3 regions of the Methylobacterium sp. Leaf88 genome follow, and region 3 is predicted to be linked to each of the others. Evidence: predicted binding sites of a transcription regulator. Region 3 holds the regulator's gene; each other region holds the start of a gene.
The links. Region 3 encodes LexA, which represses DNA repair genes until DNA is damaged. Its sites were predicted from a motif close to TGTTCNNNNTGTGTTCNG; they were not measured.
Positions count from the first base shown of each region.

Region 1: ASF20_RS12695 (DUF3072 domain-containing protein) is a predicted target of LexA. The motif match lies at 8,314-8,331, and genes of this name have one in related genera.
Region 2: ASF20_RS14360 (putative DNA modification/repair radical SAM protein) is a predicted target of LexA. The motif match lies at 1,914-1,931, and genes of this name have one in related genera.

Region 1 is NZ_LMMK01000020.1:224,382-234,296, forward strand. It holds gene ASF20_RS12660 (Crp/Fnr family transcriptional regulator) at 1-408, shown strand, start outside; gene ASF20_RS24635 (hypothetical protein) at 469-642, opposite strand; gene ASF20_RS12665 (efflux RND transporter periplasmic adaptor subunit) at 831-2,078, shown strand; gene ASF20_RS12670 (efflux RND transporter permease subunit) at 2,091-5,234, shown strand; gene ASF20_RS12675 (hypothetical protein) at 5,317-5,511, opposite strand; gene ASF20_RS12680 (ATP-binding protein) at 5,644-7,035, opposite strand; gene ASF20_RS12685 (response regulator) at 7,040-7,762, opposite strand; gene ASF20_RS12690 (MarR family transcriptional regulator) at 7,762-8,271, opposite strand; gene ASF20_RS12695 (DUF3072 domain-containing protein) at 8,559-8,864, shown strand; gene ASF20_RS12700 (Flp family type IVb pilin) at 9,061-9,294, shown strand.
Region 2 is NZ_LMMK01000024.1:9,193-19,107, forward strand. It holds gene ASF20_RS14355 (UdgX family uracil-DNA binding protein) at 1-680, opposite strand, end outside; gene ASF20_RS14360 (putative DNA modification/repair radical SAM protein) at 682-1,896, opposite strand; gene ASF20_RS14365 (RecX family transcriptional regulator) at 2,020-2,637, opposite strand; gene ASF20_RS14370 (TAXI family TRAP transporter solute-binding subunit) at 2,719-4,149, shown strand; gene ASF20_RS14375 (Gfo/Idh/MocA family oxidoreductase) at 4,189-5,511, opposite strand; gene ASF20_RS14380 (hypothetical protein) at 5,644-6,015, opposite strand; gene ASF20_RS14385 (phosphatase PAP2 family protein) at 6,110-6,883, opposite strand; gene ASF20_RS14390 (2'-5' RNA ligase family protein) at 6,974-7,504, opposite strand; gene ASF20_RS14395 (hypothetical protein) at 7,638-8,618, shown strand; gene ASF20_RS14400 (glutathione S-transferase family protein) at 8,663-9,640, shown strand; gene ASF20_RS14405 (hypothetical protein) at 9,706-9,915, shown strand, end outside.
Region 3 is NZ_LMMK01000015.1:56,684-66,598, forward strand. It holds gene gltX (glutamate--tRNA ligase) at 1-1,313, opposite strand, end outside; gene ASF20_RS10990 (ComEC/Rec2 family competence protein) at 1,508-3,766, shown strand; gene lexA (transcriptional repressor LexA) at 3,760-4,512, opposite strand; gene ASF20_RS11000 (DUF937 domain-containing protein) at 4,866-5,651, opposite strand; gene sfsA (DNA/RNA nuclease SfsA) at 5,815-6,522, shown strand; gene ASF20_RS11010 (FkbM family methyltransferase) at 6,555-7,385, opposite strand; gene ASF20_RS11015 (outer membrane beta-barrel protein) at 7,731-8,993, shown strand; gene ASF20_RS11020 (alpha/beta fold hydrolase) at 9,145-9,909, shown strand.

The DNA.
Region 1 (9,915 bases), on a different contig from region 3:
GATTTCGTGCCCCTCGGCAACCTCGTCCGGGAGCAGGCCACGCTGGTCACGACCCTGCGTCGGGCGAACCTCGTGGACGACGCGATCCTGCGCGAGTGGATCGTGAATCTCGGCTCCCGCTCGGCCATCGAGCGGATCGCACATCTGTTTCTCGAATTGCTGATGCGCCTGCGGGCCGTCGGACTGGTGCGGGGCGACGGCTACGATCTTCCGGTGTCCCAGCTCGATCTGGCGGATGCGACCGGCCTCGCGAGCGTGCACGTCAATCGCACGCTTCAGGATCTGAAGCGCCAGGGGTTGATCGAGCTGCGCTCGCGCATCCTGACGATCCGGAACGTCCAGCGGCTGACGAGCCTGGCCGGCTTCGATCCCCGCTACCTGTCGCTGGATCCCATGGCGTCCCGCTAGGGCGCATGCCGGTCGGCGACCCGGGTCAAGGATCTCTCGCCAAACGGGCCCCGAAACGCCTTACGCGATCGGACGGGCGACCGGGTGAGCCGCGCGGATCTCCTCGGGAAGCGCCTGAAAGTCGATGTAACCGGCTTCGCGCGCCATCGCATCGAGAGCGGACACTTCGTCGAGCGCGCTGCCGGTCCAGAGAACGGCGCCATTCGACTGCTGACGGACCTCGAAGATGCTCATGGTTCGTTAACCCTCGACCGGAAAAGGTCTACGATTGTCCTAACGTGACGGCAGGCAAAATGTTGCCGATCCTCGCACCGAGCGGGGGCGAGGTCCCGGCAACGCGGACGTCGCCCGAGAGGTGTGCCATGAATTTGCCGGTCTCGCCCCGCAAGCCCGTACATCCCACCCGCGTCGAGTGCCCTGCCATGCGCCCCCCTCGGCCCGTGCCGTTCGGACACCGGTTTCGTTTCGCCCTCGCGGTGCTGGCCGGCGCCGCGTCGCTCGCCCCCGTCGCCCGCGCCGCGGAGCCGGCGGCGGTTCCCGATCCGGCCGCCGTCGCACCCGCCGTGACGGTGGCATCGGCCGTCGCCCGCGAGATCGTGGAGTTCGCTGTCGTGACCGGCACGCTGGTGCCCCGCGACGAGATCCTGGTGGCGCCCGAGATCGAGGGCCTTCGCATCACCGACCTGCTGGTGGAGGAGGGCGCCGGAGTCGCCCGGGGCCAGCCCCTGGCACGGCTCTCCCTCGAGATGATCGTGACCCAGGAGGCGGCCAACGCCGCCGGCATCGCCAAGGCTCAGGCCGCGATCATCCAGGCCCGGAGCCAGATCGTGCAGGCCGAGGCGGCCCAGGTCGAGGCGAACCTTGCCCTGGAGCGCACGCGCAGCCTGATCCGCACCGGCAATGCCACGGCCGTGACCCTGGAGCAGCGCGTCTCCGCCGCCCAGGGCAACGAGGGCCGGCTCGCGGCCGCCCGGGGCGGACTTCAGCTGGCCGAGGCCGATCTGGCCACCGCGCGGGCCCAGGGCGCCGAGATCGCGTTGCGGCGTGCCCGAACCGAGATCCGCGCCCCCGAGGCCGGGATCGTCAGCCGGCGCACCGCCCGGGTGGGGGCCACCGCGACCGCCGCCGGGGAGCCGATGTTCCGCCTGATCGCCCGGGGCGAGATCGAACTCGAAGGCGAGGTGCCGGAGGTATGGATGCCGCGGCTCCACGTCGGTGATCCGGCCCGCCTGGACTGGGACGAGGGGCGGACCCTGAAGGGGCGGGTGCGGCGCATCGATCCGGAGATCGATCGTACAACGCGCCTCGGACGCATCCGCATCGGCCTCGATCCCGATGCGAGCCTGCGCATCGGCGCCTTCGCCCGCGGCAAGGTCGAGGTCGCACGCCGCACCGGCGTCGCGGTGCCGCTCTCGGCGGTGCTCTACGGCGCCGATGGCGGTGCGAGCGTCTTCATCGTCGCCGGCGACCGCGTCGAGGCCCGCCGGATCGTGCCCGGCCTCGCCGCCGACGGCGTTCTGGAGGTTCGCTCCGGCGTGAAGGCGGGCGAGGTGGTGGTGGCCCGTGCCAGCAGCTTCCTGCGCGACGGCGATCGCGTCCGGCCCGTGGTTCCACCCATCAAGGCGGCCGAGGCCGCGACGCCTCCGGCGGCCGATGCCGCCTCCCGCTGATCGGACGATCCCATGCGCCTGAACATCTCGGCCTGGGCGATCCGCAAGCCGATCCCCTCCCTCGTCCTCTTCCTGGTGCTGGTGGTCCTCGGACTGGTCAGCTTCCGCGCGCTGCCGATCACGCGCTTTCCGAACATCGACATCCCCATCGTCTCCGTCCAGGTGCTGCAATCCGGGGCCGCGCCCTCGGAGCTGCAGACCCAGGTGACCAAGGTCGTCGAGGATGCGGTGGCGGGGGTGAAGGGCGTCAAGCACGTCATCTCGACGATCTCCGAGGGCGTCTCCAGCACCACGATCGAATTTCGCCTGGAGGTGAACAGCGACCGGGCGGTCAACGACGTCAAGGATGCCATCTCGAAAGTGCGGGTGAACCTGCCCCGCACCATCGAGGAGCCGATCATCAACCGCGTCGAGATCGCGGGCCTGCCGATCATGATCTACGGCGCCTCGGCGCCCGCGATGACGCCGGAAGACCTGTCCTGGCTCATCGACGACGTCATCGCCCGGCAGGTGCAGAGCGTGAAGGGCGTCGGGGGCGTCGAGCGCCTCGGCGGCGTCGCCCGCGAGGTCCGCGTGACCCTCAAGCCCGACCGCCTGCTGGCGCTGGGGATCACGGCCGCCGACGTGAACCGGCAGCTGCGCCTGACCGCCGCCGACATGGCGGGCGGGCGCGGCGAACTCGGCGGGCAGGAGCAGTCCATCCGCACCCTGGCCGGGGCGGCCAGCCTCGACACCCTGGCGGAAACCTCGATCGTCGTCCCCGGCGGGCGCAAGGTCCGCCTCGACGAACTCGCCACCCTGGTGGACGGCTCGGAGGAGCCGCGCACCTTCGCGCGCTTCAACGGCGAGCCCGTGGTGGCCTTCGCGATCTCGCGCTCCACCGGTGCCAGCGACGCGGAGGTCGCCGTCGGCGTCGCCAAGCGCATCGCCGAACTCGGCACCCGCCATCCCGGTGTGCGCTTCGACCTGATCGACACCTCGGTCACCAACACGGTGGGCAATTACCACTCGGCGATGCTGTCCCTCGTGGAGGGGGCCGCCTTGGCGGTCGTCGTGGTCTTTCTGTTCCTGCGGGACTGGCGTGCCACCCTGATCGCCTCGATCGCCCTGCCGCTCTCGGTGCTGCCGACCTTCTGGGTGATGAGCAGCCTCGGCTTCTCCCTGAACGCCGTCAGCCTGCTCGCCATCACGCTGGTCACCGGCATCCTCGTCGACGACGCCATCGTGGAGATCGAGAACATCGTTCGGCACATGCGCATGGGGAAATCCCCCTACCGCGCCGCCCTGGAGGCCGCCGACGAGATCGGCCTCGCCGTCATCGCCATCACGGCGACGATCATGGCGATCTTCGCCCCCGTCTCCTTCATGAGCGGCATCGCCGGGCAGTACTTCAAGCAGTTCGGGCTCACCATCGCGGCGGCGGTGTTCATGTCGCTCTTGGTGGCCCGCCTGATCACGCCCCTGCTCGCCGCCTATTTCCTGCGCGATCACGGCCCCGATCACACCCGCGAGGGCCCGGTGATGCGGGGCTACACCCGCGTGGTCGCCTGGTCGGTGCGCCACAAATTCATCACCCTGGTGCTCGGGCTCGCCTGCTTCGCCGGGTCGATCCTGTCCACCGGGCTGCTGCCGGCGGGCTTTCTCCCCGCGGAGGACGCCGCCCGCACCATCTTCGTGGTGGAACTGCCGCCGGGGGCTCGCCTCGCCGACACCACGCAGGTGACGGACGCCCTCGTGGAGCGCATCCGCGCCCTGCCGGAGGTGCGCAGCGTCTTCGTCGACGGCGGCCGGCAGCTGCCCGGGAAGAAGGAAGTCCGGCTCGCGACCTTCACCATCAATCTCACTCCGAAGAACACCCGCCATCGCACCCAGAAGCAGGTGGACATCGCCATCCGGGCGATCCTGCACGACGTGCCCGACATCCGATTCTGGGCCCTGCGCGAGGGCGGCCAGCGCGACGTGACCCTGATCGTGTCCGGCCCCGACAAGGGGGTGGTGGCGGAGACGGCGGCCAAGCTCCAGCGCGAGGCCGCGGGCGTGCCCCACCTGGTCAACGTGCTCTCGACGGCCCCCTTGGACCGCACCGAGATCCGCATCCGCCCGAAGGCCGGGGTCGCGGCCGATCTCGGCGTCACGACCGACCTCATCGCCGAGACCGTGCGGGTCGGCACGATCGGCGACATCGGCGCGAATCTGGCCAAGTTCAACACCATCGACCGCCAGGTGCCGATCCGGGTGCAGCTGCCGGAGCGCCTGCGCGGCGACCTTTCGCAGCTCGAAACGCTGAAGGTCCCGGTCAAGGGCGGCGCGGCCGTGCCGCTCTCTACCGTGGCCGATCTCAGCCTCGGGCGCGGCCCCACAGCCATCGACCGCTACGACCGGGCCATCCGGGTCGCCCTGGAGGCGGACATGGAGGGCTCGGACGCCCTCGGCGCCCTGATCGGCGCCGTCCTCGCCCTGCCTACCGCCAAGGACCTCCCGCCCGGCGTCACCATTCGCCAGACGGGCGACGCCGAGGTGATGGGCGAGGTCTTCGAGGGCTTCGCCCTCGCCATGGGCGCCGGCCTAATGATGGTGTTCGGCGTGCTGGTGCTGCTGTTCGGGAACTTTCTACAGCCGCTGACCATCCTGTTCTCGCTGCCGCTCTCCATCGGCGGCGCGATCCTCGGCCTCCTGATCTTCAACAAGCCGATCTCGATGCCGGTGGTGATCGGCATCCTGATGCTGATGGGCGTCGTGACCAAGAACGCCATCATGCTGGTGGACTTCGCCGTCGAGGAGATGGCCCGCGGAGTCGACCGTGCCACCGCGATCATCGATGCCGGCCGCAAGCGCGCGCGGCCGATCGTGATGACCACCATCGCCATGGCGGCCGGCATGGTGCCCTCCGCCATGGCGCTCGGCATCGGCGGCGAGTTCCGCGCGCCCATGGCGATCGCGGTCATCGGCGGCCTGATCGTCTCCACGGGCCTGTCGCTGGTCTTCGTGCCGGCGATCTTCGTCCTGGTGGACGACCTGTCGCGCCTCTTCGTGCGGGTCTTCGGCCGCTTCGTCGGACGCGTGGACGAGCCGACGGAGGGCGCGTTCGCGCGGCTGCCGACCCATTCGGCCAACGACCCGAAGCCGATCCTGCCGCCGCGCATCGCGGCCGAATAGGCCGCCAGCAGGGGGGCCAAACGAAAAGGCCCGGACCTTTCGGTCCGGGCCTTTTCGTCGGCGGTCCTGGGCTCGCGCGCGCTCAGCCCTCGCTGCGGGCGGCCAGGCGGCTCGCGGCGAAGCAGAGGCCGCCGGCGACGATGAAGAGCACCACGAAGGTCTTCACGGTGGCGTAGAACAGCGCCGGCTCGATGCCCGCATCCGTGTAGAGCACGGCGCAGATGGCGGTGATCGGCAGGAGCAGGAGGATCAGGAGGGGGGTCAGCGGGCTGTTCATGGGCGGGTCTCTCAACCTCTGTCGGACCCGGTTCACCGGTCCCTGTGGCGTTTGCTGCGCCTCTCATAGCATCGCCCCGCACCCGGCGCCAAGCTGGATCGGCCACGCTTTCCTGCGGTCGATGAGCCCGGATCAGGCCGGGATCCGCACCGTGGCGCGCAGGCCCCCGAGCGGGCTGTCGTGCAGGCTGACGTCGCCGCCATGGGCCCGGGCGATGTCGCGGGCGATGGAGAGCCCGAGGCCGGAGCCGCCCGCATCCTGGCGCGCATCGTCGAGGCGCACGAAGGGCTTGAACACCTCCTCGCGCTGATCGGGCGGGATGCCCGGGCCGTCGTCGTCGATGGAGACCAGGAAGGCCCTCGCCTCGCGCCGCCCCGTGATCGCGACGGTCTCGCCGTAGCGGGCCGCGTTGGCCGCGAGGTTGAACAGGCAGCGCCGCATGGCGTCGGGCCGCAGGGTCAGCCGCGGATGGTCCTCGAGGTCCACCGCCTCCACATGGGCGCCGAGGCGCTCGACGTCGGTGCGCAGGTCCTCCAAGAGCGCGCGCATGTCGGTGGGCACCGCCACCTCGCCCGAATCGCCCCGGGCGAAGGCGAGGTAGGCCTCCAGCATGCGGCTCATCTCGTCGACGTCGCGCTGCAGGTCCTCGACCTCGGGGGTCTGCTCGACCAGGGCGAGGGAGAGCTTGAACCGCGTGATGATGGTGCGCAGGTCGTGGCTGACGCCGTTGAGCATCGTCGTGCGCTGCTCCATCGCCCGCTCGATGCGCCGCTTCATCTCGATGAAGGCGTGGCCGGCTTGGCGCACCTCGCGGGCCCCGCGGGGCCGGAACTCGATCTCACGGCCCTTGCCGAAGCTCTCGGCGACGGCGGCCAGCCGCAGGATCGGCTTGATCTGGTTGCGCAGGAACAGGATCGCGACGCCGAGCAGCACCAGGGACGAGCCGCTCATCCAAAGGAGGAAGATGTGCGAATTCGAGGCGTAGGCCATGCTGCGCCGGGCGGTGACGCGCATCACGCCGTCGGGAATCGCGACCCGGATCTCGATCAGGCTGGAGCGGCCCACGGTGTCGATCCAGTAGGGCCGGCGGATCTGGCGCCGGATCTCCTCGGACAAGGCCTCGTCCAGGATCGAGAAGAAGGGCCGCGGCCCCGCCGGGGGGAGCTTGGCCCCCTTCAGGATGTCGACGTCGAGGTTGAGCCGGTCGTTGGCGATCCGGGTGAGGGTCTCGGAATCCTTGTCCTGCGGGTAGCTCTCGTAGATGTCGATCAGCGCGGCGACGTCGGCGGTGACGGCGGAGGAAAGGCGGCGCGTCACGAGCTGCCAGTGGCGCTCCATGAAGGTGTAGGCGATCACCGACTGGAGCAGCACCACCGGCGCGATGATGATGATGAGCGATCGGGCATAGAGGCCCTTGGGCAGGAGATCGCCGATGGCGCGGCTGACGATCCGCCACATCCGCCGGGGCCGGGGCAGGGCGGCGAGGCGGGTCGCCGTGCGCTGGAGCAGGCCGGTACCGGCCATGGGCTCAGTCGACCGCGAGGCGGTAACCCACGCCCCGCACCGTCTGCAGGAACAGGGGATTGGCCGGATCGACCTCGGTCTTCCGGCGCAGGCGGTTGATCTGCACGTCGATGCTGCGCTCGGCGGCGAGGCCGCCGCTTCCGGCCAGGGCCTCCCGTTCCACGTTGCCGCCGGCGGCCTGGGCCAGGAGGGTGAGGATCTCGCGCTCGCGCTCGGTGATCCGGATCAGCTCGTCCGCGCGGCGCAATTCGCCCCGGTCGATCCGGTAGGCGAAGGGTCCGAAGGTCACGGTGTCGTGGCTCTGGGCACGGCCGCCGGCCTCGTTGCGCCGCTTGATGATGTTCGACAGGCGCAGGATCAGCTCGCGCGGCTCGAAGGGCTTGGGCAGATAGTCGTCGGCGCCGATCTCCAGGCCCATGACCCGGTCGTTGGGATTCGAGCGCGCGGTCAGCATCAGGATCGGCACGCGCGAGGTCTGGCGGACTTCCCGGGCATAATCGAAACCGCTCTCGCCGGGCATCATCACATCGAGCACCAGAGCATCGAAGACGAAGCACTGTGCCTTGGTGCGGGCCTCGGGCACGTTCCCGGCCGCGGTGACGCGGAAGCCCTGCTCGTAGAGGAAACGCGACAGCAGTTCCCGTACCCGGCGATCGTCGTCGACCACCAGGACGTGCGGCGCATGGTCGGGAAGATCGGCGGTCGGGCGCGCCCCGGGCGTGGCCATCAGGCGGCCTTGCCGGCGCGCCGGGACATCAGGCGCTGCACGGCCGCGCGCGCGTCGGGTTCGATCATGCCGAAGAGGAAGCTCTCGGCGGAGAGGGGAGTCTCGCCGCCGCGCTCCGATGCCGCGAGGGCGCGCGCCACCCGCCGGCTCTGGACCCGCATGAGGTCGCCGGCGAGGTCCGCCCCGGCCGCGGTGCAGAACAGCAGCCGCTGGCGCCGGTCGCTGGTGCCGGTCTTCTGCGCGATGTAGCCCTGCTCGATCAAATCCTTCAGCACCCGGTTCAGGCTCTGCTTGGTGATGCGCAGGATATCCAGGAGTTCGGCGATCGTAAGACCCGGATAGCGGTCGACGAAGTGCAGCACCCGGTGATGGGCCCGGCCGAAGCCGTACTGGGCCAGGATGCGGTCGGGGTCGCCGACGAAATCCCGGTAGGCGAAGAACAGAAGCTCGATGAGATCATCGCCGGAACCGGAGGACGGCAGCGGCGCGTCGGCGTCGGCATCTCGCATCGCGTGGGCAGTCACGTCTCGGGCGACCTCGATGTACGTCAGCGTTGTTGACATGTTCCAGCCCGGACGCGACCCGTCAAGCCTGGGATCGGAGGACGCGTGACGGCACGCCGAGTCCCGTTCCCCCAATGGGAACAGCCGATCGCGAGAACCGCCTACGTATCCGAACCGCGCGAACCCGTGAGACAGATGACCACGGGACGACAGGCCTTATCGGGCGCAGGCGCAGGAACCCGCCGTTGAGCCTCGCGTTCACTAGAACATTTCGTGAACCAGAGGATCCGAACATGGCCGGCACCCAGGCGAACAAGACCCAGGCATCCAAGTCCGACTCATCGACGTCCGGCACGTCCAAGTCTGACGCTTCGAAAGCTCACGAGAACCCCAAGACCGATCCGAAGGATGTCTCGAACCAGATCAAGGATCCGAGCGAGTGGACCACCGGCGGCGAGCCGATGACCGGCGCGCAAGCGTCCTACCTCAAGACCTTGTCCGAAGAGGCGAAGGACCCGGACGCGTTCGACCCTGATCTCGACAAGGCCGAGGCATCCCAGCGGATCGATGCCCTGCGCAAGGAATCTGGCAAGGCCTGACCGTCGCCGCGGGGCCGGCCGGCTCGATCCGATGGCCTGGTCGGGTCGGGCAAGCGTGAAAGACGGACCGGGGGCTGACGCGCCCGGCCCGTCGCATCGGCTCAAGTCCGGACTTCGACGATCCGTTTAAGTCCTCCGCAAGGAAGGTCGCGTAGCGTTTCCCACGATCGACGTCCGCGAAAGATTCCCTGGGGCCATGACCGAACTGGATTGCGAACAGGCCAGGGGTCGGCGGAGATTTCCGGCGCGGCACGATCTGCAGATCCTGGCCCGCCGCTTCCTCGAAGACAGGTCCGGATCGACGGCCCTCGAGTACGGCTTGATTATGGCCATGGTCTTTCTGGCGATCGTGACCGCGATGCGGTACTTCGCCGACCAGACGACCGCGATGTACAACTATATCGGCGCTGCCCTCAACCGGTCATCCTGAGTCCGAGCCTGTTTCGTCGCCGTGCATCCGCGTGACCATTCGGCGGATGTGACCCAGTCTCGGACGCGTTCGGTCCGCGAGCGCTCCGCAGTCCGAACGATCCCCGGCGCTGCCTCCACGTAGAACACCGGGCCGGAAGCCGGCGGTCCCCGGGACGCCGTCCGCCCCCGCTTCGCGAAACAGGACGGCGGACGCGCGCCGCGACGCCGCCCACGCTCCGGCTGAACGGCGAGCCCCACCGGGCCCGTTTCGTCGCGGCGGCAATGACGACCTCTCGCTCCTTCCCGGCGCCGACGCAGCGACCGGCCCTCGCGCATCGATCGCGCAAACGGGTGGCACCCCGGCGCCATCGTCACCCTTCCGACGCGTCGACTTAGGTGCGGCCACCAATCCAATCCGCAACTGCGAATCCAACCGCTAAAAAAAAGTGCCGCAACGGCGTGTGAAGTTTCGCATGCCGTTCCACAGACTCGTGGGAAGCACCTGAGTGCAGGAGAACGCGCTTTCCGCCCCTCACCGTCCCGTGCCGACCTCATTGCACAATTGCGCGACTTTCACATTGCCCGATTAAATAGGTTCTTATACCTTCGATGTATTGAGATATAGCTATAGAAGTATTTC
Region 2 (9,915 bases), on a different contig from region 3:
TAATCGCGCCAGCCGGCCTCGAATCCGTCCTGTGCCGGCGCGTCCTCGCGTCGCCCTGGCGGTCCGAACGCGAGGACATCGCCGTCCCAGCGGGCGGAGGCCTCCGGCGTCAGGATGGTCCAGTCCAGTCCGCGGAAGCGATCGACGAAGAACGGGGCGGCGGCCCCCAGGATGTGGTGGTCCGGCTCGAACCAGGCGACGAAGCGCTCCGGCCCATCGCCCTCCACGCGGCGGAAGCGCAGGAAGGCGTGCATCTTGTGCAGGTCGCGGGCGATGGCCTTGCGCATCCGCTCCAGGCGATGGACCAGCGGGTCGCTCGAGATCTCCAGCAAACGCCGCTCGCCGCGCTGGATGCGCCAGATCAGATCGTAGAGCAGGGCGTAGCGCTCAGGGTCGCGGTGCAGCACCACCCGGGCGACCATCTCGCCCACCCCGCGCGGCAGGCTCAAGGGAGCTTCCTCCGAGGGCGCGGGGGGCGGCGCCCCGAACAGCCCGGACGCTTCGCCGATGGACCACAGCACCCGCTTCGGCGGGATGCCCCGGCCGGCGAGGCGACGGGCCGCGGCCCGGAAGCCCTCGAGGTCGGCGCCCGGGGAGAGGTCGACGGCTTCGAGCGCGCCGCGCCCGAACCCTGTCCCCTCCGCGGGGGAGGGAGGAGCCGATCGGTGTGCGCCCGCCATCCTAGAACAGCGACAATTGCTTGGGCGGGTCGGCGAGCCGTGCCCGCAGGTCGAGCCGGTCGGTGAGGCCGCCCGCCGGATGGTAGTCGGCGGCGATGAGGAAGGGCCGCGCCCGCTTCAGGGCCGAGGTCAGGCGGGCGACGTCGTCGAGGCGCAGGCGGGTGTGCCGGCGGGCCCGGATGATCTTGTCCACCGCCCGGGCGCCGAGGCCCGGCACCCGCAGCAGCATCTCGCGGTCGGCGGCGTTCACGTCGACGGGAAAGCGCGCCCGGTGCTTCAGGGCCCAGGCCAGCTTCGGGTCGATGTCGAGGGAGAGCATCCCGTCCTCGGTGGCGTCGGCCACGTCGTCGGGGGTGAAGGCGTAGTACCGCAGCAGCCAGTCGCCCTGGTACAGGCGGTGCTCGCGCTGGAGCGGCGGCGCGGTCAGCGGCAGGATGGTGGACCCGTCCGGGATCGGGTTGAAGGCCGAGTAGTAGACCCGCTTGAGGTTGTAGGAGCCGTAGAGCAGGGCGCTCTTGCGGATCAGCGCCTCGTCCGTGGTGGCGTCGGCCCCGACGATGACCTGCGTCGACTGCCCGGCCGGCGAGAACCGGCGCTTCTCGGATTTCGCCTCGGCGATGCGCTCGCCGATCTGCGCGATGGCGTTCTGGATGACGGCGCCGTCCTTCTCGGGGGCCAGGCGCTCCAGGCTCGCCTCGGTGGGCAGCTCGACGTTGATCGACAGACGGTCGGCGTAGAGGCCCGCCTCCTCGATCAGCCAGGGGCTCGCCTCCGGGATCGACTTCAGGTGGATGTAGCCGCGAAAGCCGTGATCGCGCCGCAGCGATTTCGCCACCCGCGTCAGCAGCTCCATGGTGTGATCGGGCGACTTGATGATGCCCGACGAGAGGAACAGGCCCTCGATGTAGTTGCGCTTGTAGAACTCCACCGTGAGGGTCACGACCTCCTCGACGGAGAACTTCGCCCGCTGCACGTTGGAGGAGCGCCGGTTCACGCAGTAGGCGCAGTCGAACAGGCAGTAATTCGTCAGCAGGATCTTCAGGAGCGAGATGCAGCGCCCGTCCGGCGTATAGGCGTGGCAGATGCCGGCGCCGGTGGTCGAGCCGAGCTCGCCCTTGCCGGCCGTGCGCTTGGGCGCCCCGGACGAGGAGCACGAGGCGTCGTACTTGGCGGCATCGGCGAGGATGCGCAGCTTCTTCGCGAGCATTTCGTCCATCGGTGAGAAATGCGCCTCGTTCGCGCTTCGTTCAAGTTTTCGCGCACGGATTCGGGCTTTCTCCGCCGCCGCGATGTCGCAGCCTTATAGCTGGGAACCAAAGCCCGGAGCCCGGTCCCGGAGCTAAGCCTCGTGGTCGAGGGGCTCGGCGTCGGGATCGGCCTCGATCACCCGTCGGCCGAGGCCGTACGGGAAGCCGGCGCGGGCCATGGCGGCGAGATCCCGGTCGCGATGGGCCTCGCGCGTCCCGGGCCGGCGCCAGGGTCCGAGGCGCCGCCGCTTGGCATAGGCCCGGGCCGCTTCCGCCTCGAGGTCGACGCCCGCCTCCGCCGTCTCGCGCTCGGCCTCCATCGCGCTCGCCACCTGCTCGCGCGACACGCCCTTGGCGGCGAGCTTGGCCGACAGGGCCCGGGCGGAGGCACCGCGCCGGCGCAGGGCCGCGAGGCGCCCGGCGGTGAAGCGGGCGTCGTCGACGAGGCCGGCGCCGACCGCGCGGGCGACCGTGGCCTCGATCGCCTCGGCGAAGGCGCTCGCCTCCTCCCCGCGCAGGCGGCAGCGCTTGTCGACCCGGCGCTTCAAGGTCTGCCGCAGCATCGCCACGGAGGCGCTGTAGCGTTCGAGGTAATGCAGGGCCGCCCGCTCGAGATAGGCGGGGGTGACGGGCGGGGGCGGTTTGACCTCGGCCCGGTCATCCGGTGCGGCTCCGGTGGGGCGGCGGGACGCAACGTTTCGCGGTGTCATCGGTTCTTCACGATCCGGACGGGGTTCGGGGGTCGGTCTCGCAGATATGGTGATCCCGCTGGACAAAGGCTCGTTCCTGCCATGCCGGCATTTCTCGTGAGACGCGAGTGGCTTCTCGTCCTTCTGGCGCTCGGCTTCGCCGTCGTGGCGGGGATGCTGGTCTACCTGTCGCGTCCCACCACCCTAACCGTGGCGGTCGGTCCCCGGGACGGCGCCGAGGCGACCCTGCTTCAGACCTACGCCCAGGCTCTGGCCCGCGGTCGCGAGGATGTCCGCCTCAAGCTGAACTTCTACGATGACGTGCGCGACAGCGCGGAGGCGCTCCAGCGCAACAAGGCCGACCTCGCCGTGGTTCGGCCCGACGTCCTCCTGCCCGAGAACGGGCTCACCCTGGCGATCCTGCACGACGAGGCCCTGCTGATCGCCGCGCCGGAAGCGGCGGGCATCGAGAACTTCCCCGACCTCGCGCGCAAGCGCCTCGGCGTGGTCGAGCGGCACGCCGCCGACATGCCGTTCCTGACGAACCTCCTCGCCTTCTACGACTTCTCCGCCCAGCCGGCGGCCGAGCCGGTCCCCGAAACCGGGCTCGGCCCGGCCCGGATCGCCCTCGTGCCGCTCACCCCCCAGGAGGTCACCAGCGCCATCGCGGAGGGCCGCGTCGACGCGGTGGCGGTCATCGCCGCTCCGGCCTCGAAGGCGGCGATCTCGACGGTGCGTGCCGTCGAGGCGGCCTCGGCCGAGAAGAAGATCAATTTCGTCTCTGTGCCGGATGGCGGGGCGATCATCCAGCGGATGCCCGAGTTGCAATCCGTGACGATCCCGGCGGGCACCTTCGGCGGTCGCCCGAAGCGCCCGGACGAGGACGTGAAGACGGTGGGCGCCTCCTACCGGCTGATGGCCCGCGGCGGCGTTAGCCGCTTCACGGTCGCCTCGGTGACTCAGCACCTGTTCGAGTGGCGCTCGAAGCTGGCGCCTCTGGCGCCGATCGCCAACCTGATGAAGGCGCCGGATTTCGATTCCACCGTCGCGGCCACGAGCGCTCGCCTGCCGAATCATCCCGGCGCGGTGGACTACTTCGAGCGCGAACAGCAGACGATGTTCGAGCGCTACGAGGACTACATCTACCTGCTGGCGTTCTTCGGCGGCACCGTCGGCTCAGGTGTCGCCTGGGTCGCCCAGCGCCTCGCCCGAAAGCGGCGCGAGCGCATCGACATCGTCCTCGACCGGCTCCTCGACATCCTGCGCGAGGTGCGCGCCGCCACCGGCAAGGCCGACCTCGACGGCCTCGTGCGCGAGACCGACGACCTTGTGGCCGACGTCGTCCAGCATGCCCGCGAGCGCAACATCGACAACCGCACCGTGAGCGCCCTCATCCTGGCCATCGACGCGGTCCATGCGGCGATCAACGACGAGCGCCGCAATCTCGGCGCGGGTGACATCGAGAGCGGGCGGGCGGTGGACCACGCCCGCACGGCCCGCCTCCTCTCGCTCCACACGCCGGCGGCGGAGTAGCCGGCCGAGACCCGATCGCGACGCGGCGGACGCCCGGGATCAGCCCGCCGCGTCGAGTTCGGGGCCGCGGGTGACGTCGAGGCCGCTCGGTGCGCCCGGCGGCGGGCCGACCGTGACGGGCCGGCCCGTGCGGGCCGCCTCGTAGATCGCCTCCATCAGCACGTGGTCCTGCAGGCCCTCCTCGCCGGGGGTGCGCGGGCGCCGATCCTCCTGGATGCAGCGCGCCATGTGATCGATCTCCAGGGCGAACTGGTTCTTCTGCGCGAGGATGCGGGTGTCCTGCGATTCCGCCTGCCCGTCCGGTCGCGCGATCACCAGGCGCTGGCCGCGATACGCGAAGGCGTTCTGCAGGTCGATGGCGGCCCGGTCGGTATGGACCTGGAGCCGGCGCGACTCGTGAACCCCGTAGCTCGTCAGGCACTGCGCGATGACCTGCGAGGGGAAGCGCAGGGTGAAGGAGACCGACTCCTCGACCTCGGCGAATTTCGGATCGCCTTCCGGCGAATGGATCTGTGCCTCCACCGAGACGGGCTCCTCGCCGGTGAGGGCGCGCACGCCGTTCAGGCAGTAGAGCCCGATATCCGGCAGGGCACCGCCGCCGGCCAGGGCCTTCTTCAGGCGCCATTGCTGGGGCAGGCCGGTGGTCTGGCCGTTGAAGGCCTGGATCAGGCGCGTCCGGCCGACCTCGCCGGAGCGGGCGAGACGCGCCACCTCGCGGTTGTAGGGCTCGTACTGGCAGCGATAGGCGATCATCAGCTTGACCTTGGCCGCCGCGCAGGCCGCGATCATGTCCCGGGCCTCGGCGGAGGAATTCGCCATCGGCTTCTCGCAGAGCACGTGCTTGCCGGCCTTGGCCGCGGCCAGCACGTCCCCGCGATGGACGGCGTTCGGCGTCACCACGTACACGGCCTGGACCGCGGGGTTTTGCGCGAGGCGGTCCCACTCGTCGTAGCCGTAGACCGCCTCCGGCGCGATCCCGTACTGCTCGGCCACGAGCTTCGCCTTGGCGGGGGTGCCCGACATCAGAGCGACCACGCGGGCCCGCTTCGTCTCGCCGAAGGCCGGCAGGATCTCTTCCAGGCTGAGGCGTCCGAGGCCCACGATGGCGAAGCCAACGCGCTGGCCCGGCGGCATCGGGGCGGGGGGCGGCGGGGGCGCCCGGTCCCCGGGGCCGCGCCAGTTCGGGAACATGACCTTGCCGCCCTGCACCGCGCCGGTATCGGCCGGGACCGAGGGGCCGGGCGGGCCCGATTGCGCGCCCGCGCCCGCGCCCGCGCCCGTCGCCCCGAGGGCGAGGCCGGTCAGGGTCGCACTGCCCGCGCGCAGGACGTTGCGGCGGGAGAGGGGGATGTCATCCGTCATGAAGCTCGCTGTCGGTTCCGGCGGGACAGGGGCCGCGGATGGAGAACCGCCGGCCTGCTTCTTCGGGAACGTCACGGCGAGAAACGCGGTTCCGGCGATCCGACGGCCTGCGCCACCGGACCGCTGCCGCCCTCAGGCCCCGTCGCCCCGCGCAGCTAGGCGGGCCCGCAGGGACGCGATCTCCGAGCGCGCCGCCCGAAGATCGCGCATCAGGCCGATGGGGATGGGCACCGCGGCGGGCGGGTCCGGCACGAACTGGACGCCGACGCAATCGTCGCCCCGCCAGATCAGGCGTACCGGCCGCGTCTGCCGGGTCTTGCGGATATGGAGGGTGAAAATCTCCGGCAGGGGCACGCCGTCGCTGAGCGCGAGGCGCAAGCCATCGGGACCGCAGTCCCGGATCAGGCAGGCCGTGTCGGAGGCGTGCGGGGCGATGCGGATCTCGGCGCCGAGGAGGCTCCGCAGCCGGTTGCCCTGTCGACGCTCGCGGGTGATCGAACCCATGTGACCCTCTTCAGAAGTGGCATTGGGGTAACAGGGTTGTGGCCTCCCGGTGCCGGTGGGCGAAAGCGCCGGAGCGATTCATCGTCCGGTAGGGTTAAGGCGTCCGCTCCGGCTCCCCGTGACGGGTCGGGGCCTCGACGTCGCCGCGCTGCTGCAGAACCAGGGCGACGAACCAGCAGAGGGCGGCCCAGGCGGCTCCGACGCACCAGCCGGCGACCACGTCGCTCGGCCAGTGCACCCCGAGATAGATGCGGCTGAGCCCCACCAGCAGCGTCATCGACACCCCGACGATGAGCACCAGGATCTTCACCCCGCGCTGGCGGTCCACCCGGGCGATCAGGCTCGCCAGGGTCAGGTAGGCGATGGCCGACATCATGGCGTGGCCGCTGGGGAAGCTCGCGGTGAACACCTCCATCCCGTGGGGCACGAGGTCCGGGCGGGGGCGCTGGTAGAACATCTTGAGCACCGTCGAGGCGATCTCGCCGCCGCCGATCGCCGCGACCACGAAGACGGCGATGCGCCGGCGCCCCGTCATCGCCAGATAGGCGCAGGCCGCTGCCGTCACGAACACGATGGTGAAGACGCTGCCGAGCCCGGTGATGTCGCGCATGGTCTCTTCGAGCCAGCGCGGCCCGATCGGGTCGGAGAGATCGGCGGGATTGCGCAGGGCGAGGAGGATCTTGCGGTCGAGGGCGGCGGTCGAGCCCTCGCCGACCTCGTTGGCCAGGGCGAAGAAGCCGTAGCCGAGGAGACTCACCGCCAGCAGCGCCAGGACCGGGCCGACCTCGTTCAGGCGCAGGGCCAGGCGCAGGGCGTTCGCCCGGGTGACGAGCGGATTGTTGCGGTAGCCGGAGGGCAGGGCTTTCATGCGGGCGTCTTCGCGAACTGGTCGATGGGGGGCTGGGGGCTCCCGGCATAGCGGATCGGCGGGGCGTCCTCCATCCGGGCGGACGCGGCGTTACCCGAACGCGAAGCTGGCGCGACGCTCCCAGGGACCGCCGAGGTAGCGCCAGAGCAGAAGGCCCGGCGCCGTGAACCGGAAGGGCGTGAAATCCGCCTCCAGCTCGGCGTGCAGCGTCCGGGCGGTGCCGGGATCGACCTTGTTCTGCACCGTGACGTGCGGGCGCCAGCCCTGCCGATCCTGCGCGGTCAGGCCCTCGCCCAAAGCCTCGAACGGGTCGGCGAGCCGCGCCCGGAAGGCCGAGAGGGCGTCGGAGGCGAGCACGTAGGCGACGCCGCGCCCGGTGAAGCGCAGGCCGGTCACCGCCACCTCCGGCGGCGCCTGGGTCCGGGTCATCGCCGACAGGGTCTCGACGATGCCCGGCTCGCTCGGGCCCGGCAGGTGGTGGAACAGGGTCGCGTGGGCCGGGATGTGGTTCAGCGCCTGCGGGAAGTGCCGGCGGCGCAGGCCGTCGAACCGCGCGAAGGTGTCGGGATCCATCCCCAGGGTGAGGATCAGCGGGTCGGGCGTGGGGGTGTGGTCTGTCATGGTCCGATCCGGCGTGAGGCAGGGAGATGGCGCGGGCGGGGGCTGCGTCCAGGGCCGGGCGCCGCCACGGTCCGCGGCGTGGCCGCCGCCGCCCGGCCTGTTCAGGGCGGTCCGGGCCGGGTAGAGAGCCCCGATGCGGCGCAAACACCGGGAAATCGTCCATGTGGGGCGCGAGGGCTGGCTCTTCCTGATCGGAGGCACGAACGGTGTCCTCGAGCAGTATCGCGCCAGCCTGTCCCGGTGGTGGCGCCTGCGCGGCTGGGTCAAGCTCGTCGCGGCGCGGGCCGCCCGGGCCCAGGCGCTTGGCATCCGCTACGTGCACGTCGTCGTGCCCGAGAAGCTGTCGGTCTACGACGACCGGACCCAGGATCTGCGCTTCGATCCGCGCCAGGCGCCCACCCGCGTGCTGGCCCGGCGGCTGATCAACAATCCCCACTACGTCGACCTGCTGGCGCCGATGCGGGCGGCGCGCGACGGCGCGGTGCCGCTCTACTACCGCACCGACACGCACTGGAACTACGAGGGCTGCCGGCTGGCCTACGGCGTGCTGATGCGGGCCTGCGGCGCGGTGCCCCCGGCCGATCTCGATGCCCGCGAGCGCTACGAGACCACCCGGGTGCGCGATCTGGGCGAGAAGATTCCGGAGAAGCCGATCGAGACGGCGAGCCATGCGGTGCTCGACCGCGACGCCCGCCGGACCTACGCGAGCCCGCTCGTGGCCGCCTACGAGGCCGCCGGCCGCGCCCCGGATCTCCATGTGGGCGCCCATGTCTGCTTCCGGAACGACCGGCCGGACGTCGATCCGCGCACCCTGGTGCTGTTCGGCGATTCCTACGCGCATTTCGCGCCGATCATGCTCACCGGCATCCTGGCGGAGAGCTTCCGCGAGGTGCACTTCGTCTGGTCGTCGAGCATCGACTGGGGCTACGTCGAGCGGGTGCGGCCCGACCTCCTGGTCTTCGAGATGGCCGAGCGCTTCGTCACGCGCCTGCCGGACGACACCTTCGACATCGCGACCTACCAGAAGGGCGAGCACCTCGCGGCCGCCGCGCCCGCCGTCGCGGCCCCCCCGGCCGAGGCCCCCGCGCCGGAGGGGCTGTCCGCCGAGGCCTGAGCGCCCATCTTTCCGCGGACACGCAAACGCGGGAGGGAACGATCATGGGGCTGCTCGTCGACGGCGTCTGGCAGGATACCTGGTACGACACCAAGGAGACCGGCGGCCGCTTCAAGCGTACCGACGCCAAGTTCCGGAACTGGATCACCGCCGACGGATCCCCCGGTCCCAGCGGGGAGGGCGGGTTCCCGGCGGAGGCCGGGCGCTACCACCTCTACGTGTCGCTGGCCTGCCCCTGGGCCCACCGCACCCTGATCGTGCGGGCCCTGAAGGGCCTGGAGGCGGCGATCTCGGTCTCTGTGGTCGATCCGCACATGGGCGCGGAGGGCTGGGTCTTCGGCGATTCGCCCGGCGCCACGCCCGACACGGTCAACGGCGCGACCCGCCTCTACGAGGTCTACCTGAAGAACGATCCCGGCTTCACCGGCCGCGTCACCGTGCCGGTGCTGTGGGACAAGCAGCGCGCCGCCATCGTGTCGAACGAGTCGGCCGAGATCATCCGGATGCTGAACGGCGCCTTCGGGACCGCCGGGCCGGACCTCTACCCGGCCGACCTCGCGGGCACGATCGACGCGGTCAACGCCCGGGTCTACGACGCCGTCAACAACGGGGTGTACAAGGCGGGCTTCGCCACCGAGCAGGCCGCCTACGCGGAGGCCTTCACCGCGCTGTTCGCCGAACTCGACGCCCTGGAGGCCCGCCTCGACACGGCGCGCTACCTCTGCGGCGACCGGCTGACCGAGGCGGATCTCCGCCTGTTCACCACCCTGGTGCGGTTCGACGCCGTCTATGTCGGGCATTTCAAGTGCAACCGGCAGCGCATCGCCGACTATCCCAATCTGTCGAACTATCTGCGCGACCTCTACGCCCTGCCGGGGGTCGCCGGCACGGTGAACCTCGCCCATATCAAGCGGCACTATTACGAGAGCCACCCGACCATCAATCCGACCCGGATCGTGCCCCTTGGGCCGGCCCTCGACTTCGACGCCCCGAACGACCGCGCCGCCCGCTTTCCCGCCTGAGCCCGGAGCCCTGCGCGCCCGCAGCCCCTCGACGAACCGACCCGCAGCCTTACATCGGAATCATGATGCGCCTCTCGACCACCCGCCTCGTCCTTCTCGCTGCCCCGCTGCTCACGGCCGCGCCCGCCTTCGCCCAGACGGCCGTCAAGCTCGAGGGGCGCTGCGAGAAGCTCGTGATCGCCGGCCAGGACGTCTCGGCCACCTGCAAGAACACCCTGATGAACACGGTCTCGCGCAACCGCACGAGCTTCGACTTCGCTGCCGAGGGCCGGTCC
Region 3 (9,915 bases):
GGCTGCGCGATCTGGCCGAGCTTCAGGCCGTTCGCCTCGGCAAACTGCCGGACCGCGCCCTCGGTGGCGGCGGCGGTCCAATCGGGCAACCCCTCGAGGGCCGGCAGGAGGGCGGCCAGGCGATTCCGGGCCTCGTCGCCGAGCAGCCCCTTCGCCTTCTCGTCGGGCACGAGGGGCCGGGCCGCGGTGAGGTAGTAGGCGCTGTCCAGGAGTTCGACGAGGGTCTTGGCCCGCTCCTTCAGGCCCGGCATCGCGGCAGTGAGCGTCTCCCGCAGAGCCGGACTCATGGGCACCGCGATCCCCCGTGCCGGGCCGAGCGCCGGCAGCACCTCGTCGATCGCCGCGACGAGGTCCGCATCGGCCGCGCCACGGATGTAGAGGCCGTTGAGGTTTTCCAGCTTGGCGAAGTCGAAGCGCGCGGGCGACCGCCCGATGGCATTGAGGTCGAAGGCGGCGATCATCTCCTCGGTGGAGAAGACCTCCTGGTCACCGTGGCTCCAGCCCAGGCGCACGAGGTAGTTGCGCAGGGCGCTCGGCAGGTAGCCGAGGTCTCGGTAGGCATCGACGCCGAGGGCCCCGTGCCGCTTCGACAGCTTGGCGCCGTCCGCGCCGTGGATCAGCGGGATATGCGCCATGGCGGGCGCCTCCCAGCCGAGGGCATCGGAGATCTGGCGCTGGCGCGCCGCATTGGTCAGGTGGTCGTCGCCGCGGATGACCTGGGTGACGCCCATGTCGTGATCGTCCACTACGACGGCGAGCATGTAGGTCGGGTTGCCGTCCGAACGCAGCAGGACGAGGTCGTCGAGATCCTTGTTCTGCCAGACGACCCGGCCCTGCACGCCGTCCTCGACCACGGTCTCGCCGTCGGTCGGGGCGCGCAGGCGAATCACCGGCTTGACGCCGGCGGGCGCCTCGGACGGGTCGCGGTCGCGCCAGCGGCCGTCGTAGCGCAGGGGCCGCCCCTCTGCGCGGGCCGCCTCGCGCATCGCCGTCAGTTCGTCGGGCGTCGCGTAGCAGCGATAGGCGTGGCCGGAGGCCAGCAGGCTCTCGGCGGCTTCGCGGTGACGGGCGGCGCGGGCGTATTGGTAGATGACGTCCCCGTCCCAATCGAGCCCGAGCCAGCGCATGCCGTCCAGGATCGCGTCGATGGCGCCCTGCGTCGAGCGTTCGCGATCGGTGTCCTCGATGCGCAGCAGCATGCGGCCGCCGAAGCGGCGGGCATAGAGCCAGTTGAACAGGGCCGTGCGAGCCCCGCCGATGTGAAGGTAGCCCGTGGGCGAGGGCGCGAAACGCGTGACGACGGCTGACGACATCAATCTGGACTTGAATGGCTCGTGATTCGGGCGGGAAGCGGATCGACCGGCCCGGAACCGCGCGTGTAGCATGCGCGCGGGCACACGTTAAGGAATCGTCCCGTTCCCAGGATCGCAGGGCGCATCGCCGGCTCCCGGTCACGGACGCACGCCCGGAGGTTTTCGCGATGGCGCAGGCGCGGGCGATGGCGGCGATGGGGCGCATCACGCGCCACCTCGCCGCGCGTCGCCCGGGCGCCGGGCCGATCCGCGACTGGTTCCGGGCGGGATGGACCCGCGAGATCGAGCAGCGCCGGCTCTTCGCCTGGCTCGCCGTCGCGTTCGGATGCGGCATCCTCGCGTTCTTCCTCGGTACGCAGGGGACGCCGTCGCTCCTGGCGCCGCTCGCGGCCGCCGCCCTGCTCGCCGCGACGACGCCCCTCCTCGTGGCGCGCCCGTTCGGCCTGGCCCTAGTGCTCGCCGCCGTCGCCGCCCTCCTGGGCTTCGCGGCGGCCGCCGCGCGGGTCCGCTCGGTCGACGGGCCGATCCTCGCCCGCACCACGATCGGTCCGCTGGTGGGCACCATCGAAGGGCTGGACGAGCGGGAGGAGGGGGCGCGCCTGATCCTCCGCGTCGAGAGCTTTGGCACCCTCGGCGCCGAGGTCCGCCCGGTCCGGGTGCGGGTCTCCTACCGCAAGGCGAATACCCTGAAGCCGGGCGACCGCATCGCCGCGACCGCGCGCCTGCTTCCGCCGCCGGAAGCCGCCCGCCCCGGAGGCTACGACTTCGCCCGGGATGCCTTCTTCCGTGAGATCGGCGCGGTGGGCTCCCTCGTCGGCAAGGTCGACCTGCGGCCGCCGGCCGAGAGCGCGGACTGGCAGATCCGCCTCGCGGCCGCCGTCGACGCGGCCCGCAACGCCCTGACGCGCCGCATCACCGACGCCAACGGCGGACAGGCCGGAGCGGTGGCGGCGGCCCTGGTGACGGGCAAGCGCGGCCTGATCAGCCCCGAGACCAACGACATCCTGCGCGCCGCCGGCATCTACCACGTCGTCTCGATCTCGGGCCTTCACATGGTCCTGGCGGCCGGCGTGGTGTTCTGGCTCGTGCGGGCGCTTCTGGCCCTCGTTCCGTTCGCGGCACTGCACTGGCCGATCAAGAAGATCGCCGCTGCCGTCGCCATGGTGGGCGTGACGGCCTACTGCGTCTTCTCCGGCTGGGACATCGCCGCCGAGCGCTCGCTGATCATGACCCTCGTGATGCTAGGCGCGATCCTGGTCGACCGCCCGGCGCTCAGCATGCGAAACTTGGCCCTCGCCGCCCTGATCGCCCTGGCCCGCGAGCCGGACGGCCTCCTCGGCCCGAGCTTCCAGATGTCGTTCGCGGCGGTGGCCGGCCTGATTGCCTGCGCGCCGCTGATCGCCGGACGCGGGCGGCAGCGCGACGGTGCCGGCCTGCTCCCCCGGATCTTCGCCCTGGCGACCGCGGCGGTCGTCGGCACCCTGGCCACGACGCTCGTGGCCCAGATCGCCACCGCGCCCTTCGCCACCTACCACTTCCAGACGGTGCAGCCCTTCGGGCTGGTGGGCAATGCGCTCACCCTGCCGCTCGTCTCCCTGGCGGTGATGCCGTCAGCGGTTCTGGGCATCCTCGCCTATCCGTTCGCGCTGGATCAGCCGGTCTGGTGGGCCATGGGCCTGGCGGTGCGGGGGATGCTGACCATCTCGACCTGGATCGCGGGCTTCGGCAACGCCGTCGTCGTGGTCCCGGCCTTCGGCACGGGGGCCCTCGGCCTTCTGGCCGCCGCCCTGATCGTCCTGACGCTCCCGGCCTCGTCGCTGCGCTGGCTCGGCCTCATTCCGGCAGCGATCGGCATCGCCTGTGCGGCTGCCCCGGATCGCTACGACATCTACGTCGATCGGGAGGGGGCGGGCGCCGCCATCCGCCAGCGCAATGGGCGGCTCGCCACCCTTGGCCGGCCGCCCCCCTTCGTGCTCGCGCAATGGCTCAAGGCCGATGGAGACGACCGACGGGTGCAGGACGTCACGGGGTTCGAGGGCGCGCGCTGCGATCGCCTGGGCTGTACCCTGACCACACCCGACGGCCGCGTGCTCGCCCTGACCACCGACAAGCGTGCCCTCGGAGAGGACTGCGCCAGGGCCGACATCCTGATCACCCGGCAATCCGCGCCCGGCGGCTGCGCCGCATCGATCGTCATCGACCGGGATTTCCTGGGATCGCACGGTGCGACCGCGATTCGCCTCACCCGCGATGGGCCGTCCCTCGCCTCCGCGAAGCATCCCGGGGATGTCGTGCCCTGGCGTGCGACGCCTTTGCGCAAGCCGTTGTTCCCGCCGGGAACGTCCTTGCCATCTTCGACACCGCCTGCGTCGGTCTTACCGGAAATCCCCGATCGCACCCGCGACCCGTCGGATCCGTCCGGCGATGAACCGGACGGGGACCCCCTTCAGTAGCGGCGCACCAGACTGACCAGACGTCCCTGGATCTGCACCCGATCCGGCCCGAGGACCCGCGTCTCGTAGGCCGGATTCGCCGCTTCCAGGGCGATGGACGATCCACGCCGGCGCAGGCGCTTCAGGGTCGCCTCCTCGTCGTCGATGAGGGCCACGATGATGTCGCCCGTATTGGCGGTGTCCTGCTTGCGGATGACCACCAGGTCGCCGTCGAGGATCCCGGCATCGACCATCGAATCGCCGCGCACCTCCAGGGCGTAATGCTCGCCACCGGCCAGGAAATCCGGCGACATCGTCACCGAATGGCTCTGTTCCTGGATGGCCGAGATGGGCGTACCGGCCGCGATCCGACCCATCACCGGGATGGTCACGGCCCGACCGCTCTCGTCGGTGGCCTGCGTGGTCGGCAGTCGGGGCACCGATGCGCCGGCCGGCAGGCCCTTGCCCTTGCCGCCTTCGACCACGCTCGGCGTGAAGCGGCGAACCTCGGAGGCCGGAGCGGCGCGCGGGGCGCCCGCATTCCCCCCGAGGCTCTCCGGCATCCGGATCACCTCGATGGCCCGCGCCCTGTTGGGCAGCCGGCGCAGGAAGCCGCGCTCCTCCAGGGCCGTGATCAGGCGGTGAATGCCCGACTTCGACTTCAGGTCGAGGGCATCCTTCATCTCGTCGAACGACGGGGGAACGCCGCTCTCGCGCATCCGAAGCTGGATGAACTGGAGCAGGTCCAGCTGCTTACGCGTCAACATGCGGGACACTCTTCGTTAGCGCCACGGATCGCGGCGGGTGGCACTAGAAACAAACCACGAACACGTTAAACGTTCCGTAAGTGTTCTGCAAGGGTTCCCATCTCAAGCCTCTCGGACCCGATCCGTTCGATCCCCTCGGCAAGGGCGGATCCGGGCGTCGCCCGAGCGCCACGCCGGCCTGCCGCTGCGGCCATCGCTGCGACCGAGTGGTGCCCCGATCCGACGAACGAGTTGGACGGCCGGCGTCGGAACCGGTCGGCAGGGCGCCCGGGCGCAGCGCCCTCGGGTCGATGGCCCGGCGACGATCGGTTCTCTGCCGTCCTCTGTCGGCGTCGCCGACGGCGGGTCTTCGGCTAGCGCTGCCCGGTGCGTCCTGCCTTGGGCCGGTCACCCGAACCGTTGCCGCCCGTCTCGGTGGGATTACGGGGATCCTGCCAGAAGGTATCGAACAGGCGCTGCATCGCGCGGGCGTTCTCCTGCTGCACCTCCAGGCCCGTCTGGAACATCTGCTGCATCACGTCGAAGGGCGCTTCCGTGGCCGACCTGTCCGGCGCGGCGGACTCCGGCCGGGGCGAAGCCGCGAGCCACTTCGACGCCGCACGCGGCCGTGCCTGGGGCGAGGGCGTCGCGGGCTTCGGGGCCTTGGCGCCGGAGTTCAGGAACGCCTGCATCATCTCCGACCAGGCATTGGGCGGGAAGCCGAAGGGGTTCGCCTCGGCGCGCGGGACCGGCGCCGCGGCAGGCGCTTGGTTGATCATGACGTGGACGATCCCCGCCACCACCATGCCGGCCATGATCGGCAGCATCTGCTTCAAGGCCGGCATCGCCACGCCGCTGACGGCAGCGGCCTGCTGCAGAACGGCCTGACTCAGATGGGGCGAGCCGAAGAGTTGCTGGACCAGCATGTCCATCTGCGGCGTCGCGCTCGACGACTTCTGCGCGGCGGGGCCGACGAGATTGAAGAGGTGGGCGAAGCCGGTCGGATCCTGGGCGACGTTCCGCTGCAGCCCCATCGTGAGGGCCGGAAGCAGGGCTTCCATCGCGCGCAGGCTCTGCTCCGGCGACAAGCCGAACTGCCGTCCGAAACCCTGCGCGTTGGGGCCCGCCTGCGCCTGAAGGATGTCGAACAGATTGAACATGGCGGCCTCGCGGACGAACTGCGGCTTTCCCGGTCATCGACCCGGGCGCGCCGCGCGAATTCTGTCGCATCCGGTCGGTACTGACCAGCCCGGGCGCCTCACGACGGCCCGATTCCCCGTCGACGGGGGCCCGTATCAACCCGTTTCTTGCCCCGGACCCGCGATGCGCTTCCCTTCGCCCCTGATCGAGGCGCGCCTGTTGCGTCGCTACAAGCGCTTTCTCGCCGATCTGCAGCTTGCCGACGGGTCCGTGATCACGGCCCATTGCCCCAACCCGGGGGCGATGCTGGGACTTGCGGTGCCGGGCGCGCGGGCCCTGTTGTCCGACGTCCGGGGCCCGACGCGCAAGCTCCCCTTTTCCTGGGAACTGGTGGAGGCGGATCTGCCCGGCGGCCGGCAATGGGTTGGCATCAACACGATGCGGCCGAACGCCCTGGTGGCGGAGGCCTTCGCAGCCGGCGGCCTGCCCTGCCTCGCCGGCTACACGGGCCTGCGGCCCGAAGTCCGCTACGCCCGGGCAAGCCGGGTCGACTTCCTCGCCACGGGGGAGGGGATGCCGCCCTGCCATGTCGAGGTGAAGAACTGTCACCTGATGCGCAGCCCCGGCCTCGCGGAATTTCCCGATTGCGTCGCCGCCCGCAGCGCCCGCCACATGACGGACCTCGCGGCCGTCGTCGAGGCCGGGGGCCGTGCCATGGTCATCATCGTGGTGCAGATGTGGGCGGATCGCTTCGACGCCGCGCGGGACCTCGATCCTGCCTTCGACCGGGCGCTTCAGGCCGCTCGGGCGGCCGGCGTCGCCGTCCACGCCCATCGCTGCCGCATCGACCCGGTCGGCATCGCCGTGGCCGACGCCATCCCGGTGCTGTAGGGCGCGCGTCCCAGAAGAACCGCGCGGGCCCGTCAGTCGGCCCGCTCGAAGATCAGGTTGAGGCGGGTGCGAGCGATCCGGCGATAGCCGTGCTGCTCGAGCAAGGCGGGCAGGTCGATCTGCCACTGGTCGGTGCCGTTCTCGACGATGAGCAGCCGCGGGTGGAGGCTCGCGGGGGCGGCCCGCAGGAAGGGTTCGAGGATCAGGTCCTCGGCGCCCTCGACATCGAGCTTCATCGCGTCGATGCGCGCGATGCCCTCGCCGAGGGCGAGATCGAGCAGGGGCACGGCCGGCACACGAATCTGCGCGCCCTCGTTCGTCCCGACGATCTTCAGGCTCGATTCCCCCCGGTTGCGGGGATCCACGAACAGGGTGAGTTCCCCCGCCTTGTCGGCGACCGCGCAGGCCACCGCCTTGACCGTTCCGAACGGATTCTGAGCGATGTTGTAGGTCAGGCGGTCGAACACGTCCGGCTGCGGCTCGACGGCCAGGATCCGGGCGCGCGGCCCCGCGAAGGCCGCCACGAACAGCGCGTAGGCACCGATATTCGCGCCGATATCCAGGAAGGTGCAGCCGGGCTGAAGCTTCGCCCGGAGAAGTGCGCGCTCCTCCGGATCGAAGAACTGCGGCGTGAAGAGCACCTTCTTCTCGCAGTTGTTGTTGTAGGGGTAGAGCCGCATGCGGGCGCCGTAGCGTTCGACGTCCAGAGGGGCGCCGCGCAGCAGCCCGATCGCCACGCGGCGCAGGAACAGGGCGAGGCGTCGCCCGGCCCAGCTCGCGTAGGAGATCCGGCCCGTCTGCCGAGCGATGCGCGCGACGAGGCCGGTGGGAGCGTAAGTGCCGTAGGGCTGCGTGTCTTTCATCGTGCGTGCTGATGCCAGCGCACGGACGCGGCGGCAAGCGACGCCGCCGCGGGAGGATCGAAAGGTCCCGGACATTCCGGGCCGATCAGCCCGCAGCGCCCCCTCCGGGCGAATGCGGTCGGCCGCAGATCAGACCTGACCGTCGCGCCACTTCGGAAGCAGAGGACAATCGTCGAGACCGGATCTGGTGCTCAGACCTGTTCCATTGCGGCAACACCACGACCGAAACCCAGTTCGAGCGGCCTCGATTGCCCGAAAAATAGGCGTCTGCACAAAGGATAGCTTTGCCGTAAACGGGAACCTTTGAGAACGTCGCCCCAACGCAGATCCTCCCGCAGAGTTCCCATCGCCATGCAGCGCTCGCTTCTCGCCCTTTCCGCCGTCCTGCTGTCCTCGGTCTGCGCCTTCGCGGCCGACATGCCGGCGAAGGTGCTGGCGGTCCCTGCCCCGCCCGCGCCGTGCAAGGCCGAGATCACCTTCCCGGCCTATGGCGGCGTCATTAAGCAGAACCCGAACCCGTCCTGCCTGACGCTCGGCGCCTTCGGCGACGTCTATGTCGGCGGTGCGGTCACGGGCTACTTCTACACCCAGCCCAACCAGTACACGTTCTCGCCCGCTCCGCTGCCGAGTGACCGGGCCGGCCGCGTGGACGTCTCGAACCTGATGGGCTTCATCCAGAAGGCCGACGGCCCGTTCCAGTTCTACGCCGCCTTCGGCGCCTACTCGATCCCCGGCCTCGGCCTGCCGATTTACGGCACCTTCGACCAGACGGACCTGCTGTATTCCCCGGCGCCGATCGTGTTCGGAAAGTACGTGATCAACGACAACTGGTCGATCCAGGGCGGTCGGATGCCGACCCTGATCGGCTCCGAGCTGCCGTTCACCTTCCAGAACCTGAACATCTCCCGCGGCCTCCTCTTCGGTCAGGAGAACGTGATCAACCAGGGTGTGCAGGTGAACTACTCGGATGGTCCGTGGGCGGCCTCGTTCGCCGCGACCGACGGCTTCTATTCCGGCGAGATCAACTGGGTCACGGGTGCGATCACCTACAAGATCGACCCCGCCAACACGGTGGGCATCAACGGCGGCACGCACTTCTCCAGCTACACCAATTTCGACTTCGCGGACCCGTTCGGTCGTCGCGGCCTTCGCTTCCAGTACGCCACGCCCGTCTCGCTGCAGAACAGCAGCATCATCAGTGCCAACTACACCTATGCGGACGGTCCCTGGATCGTGACGCCGTACGTCCAGTACACCAACGTGGAGCAGAACGCCGTCCTGGGCCTCGCCGGTGCCGAAACCATCGGCGGCGCCCTCCTCGCCAGCTACGCCTTCACGGACAACTTCGCCCTCGCGGGCCGCGTGGAGTACATCAGCCAGAGCGGCAACCGCAACAATCCGTTCGGTCAGACCTCGGTGCTCTACGGCGCCGGCAGCTCGGCCTTCTCCTTCACCGTGACCCCGACCTTCACCTTCGATCGCTACTTCGTCCGCGGCGAGTTCTCGACCGTGCAGCTCTACGACATCACGCCCGGCCTCGGCTTCGGCCGCAGCGGCCTGAAGACCTCGCAGGAGCGCTACATGCTGGAGACCGGCATCACCTTCTGATCCGATCGGACGATCCGGTTCGGCGAAACGCGGCGGCAGGGCAACCTGCCGCCGCTTTCATGTGCGCCCATGCGCCACCGGAGGGCTTCCGTCCACGCGCCCGACGGTTCAAGGAGGCGGGACCATGCCCCGACCGATAAGGCCCGAGCCCATGCAGCGCTTCGATTCCGACGGTGTTTCCCTCGCCTACATCGACGTCCCCGCCGTCGGCGGGTCGGGCGACCCGGTCCTGCTGATCCACGGCTTCGCCTCGAACCATGCGGTGAACTGGGTCAACACGCTCTGGGTCCGGGCCCTGACCCAGGCCGGCTACCGCACCATCGCCTTCGACAACCGGGGGCACGGCGAGAGCCAGAAGCTCTACGATCCGGAGGTCTACGGCGCGGACCTCATGGCCCAGGACGCGCGCCGCCTCCTCGACCATCTCGGGATCCCCAAGGCCGATGTCATGGGTTACTCGATGGGCGCGCGCATCGCCGCGTTCCTGGCTCTCGATGCGCCGGAGCGCGTCCGTTCGCTGCTGCTCGGCGGTCTCGGCCTGCATCTGATCGAGGGCAAGGGCCTGCCCGACGGGATCGCCGAGGCCTTGGAGGCGGAGCCCGGCGCACCGGCCCCGAACCCGACGGCCGCCGCGTTCCGCACCTTCGCCGAGCAGACGAAGAGCGACCTGCGGGCCCTGGCCGCCTGTATGCGCGGCTCGCGCCAGACCCTGTCGCGCGCCGAAGTCGCCGAGATCTCGTCACCGACCCTGGTGACGACCGGCACCCTCGACACCGTCTCGGGCTCGGGTCCGGCGCTGGCGGCGCTGTTCCCGAACGGCACCGCCCTCGAACTTCCGAACCGCGACCACAGCACGGCCGTGGGCGACCGCGGTCACCGCACGGGCGTCCTCGATTTCCTGGCCCAGCGGCTCTGAGAGGGC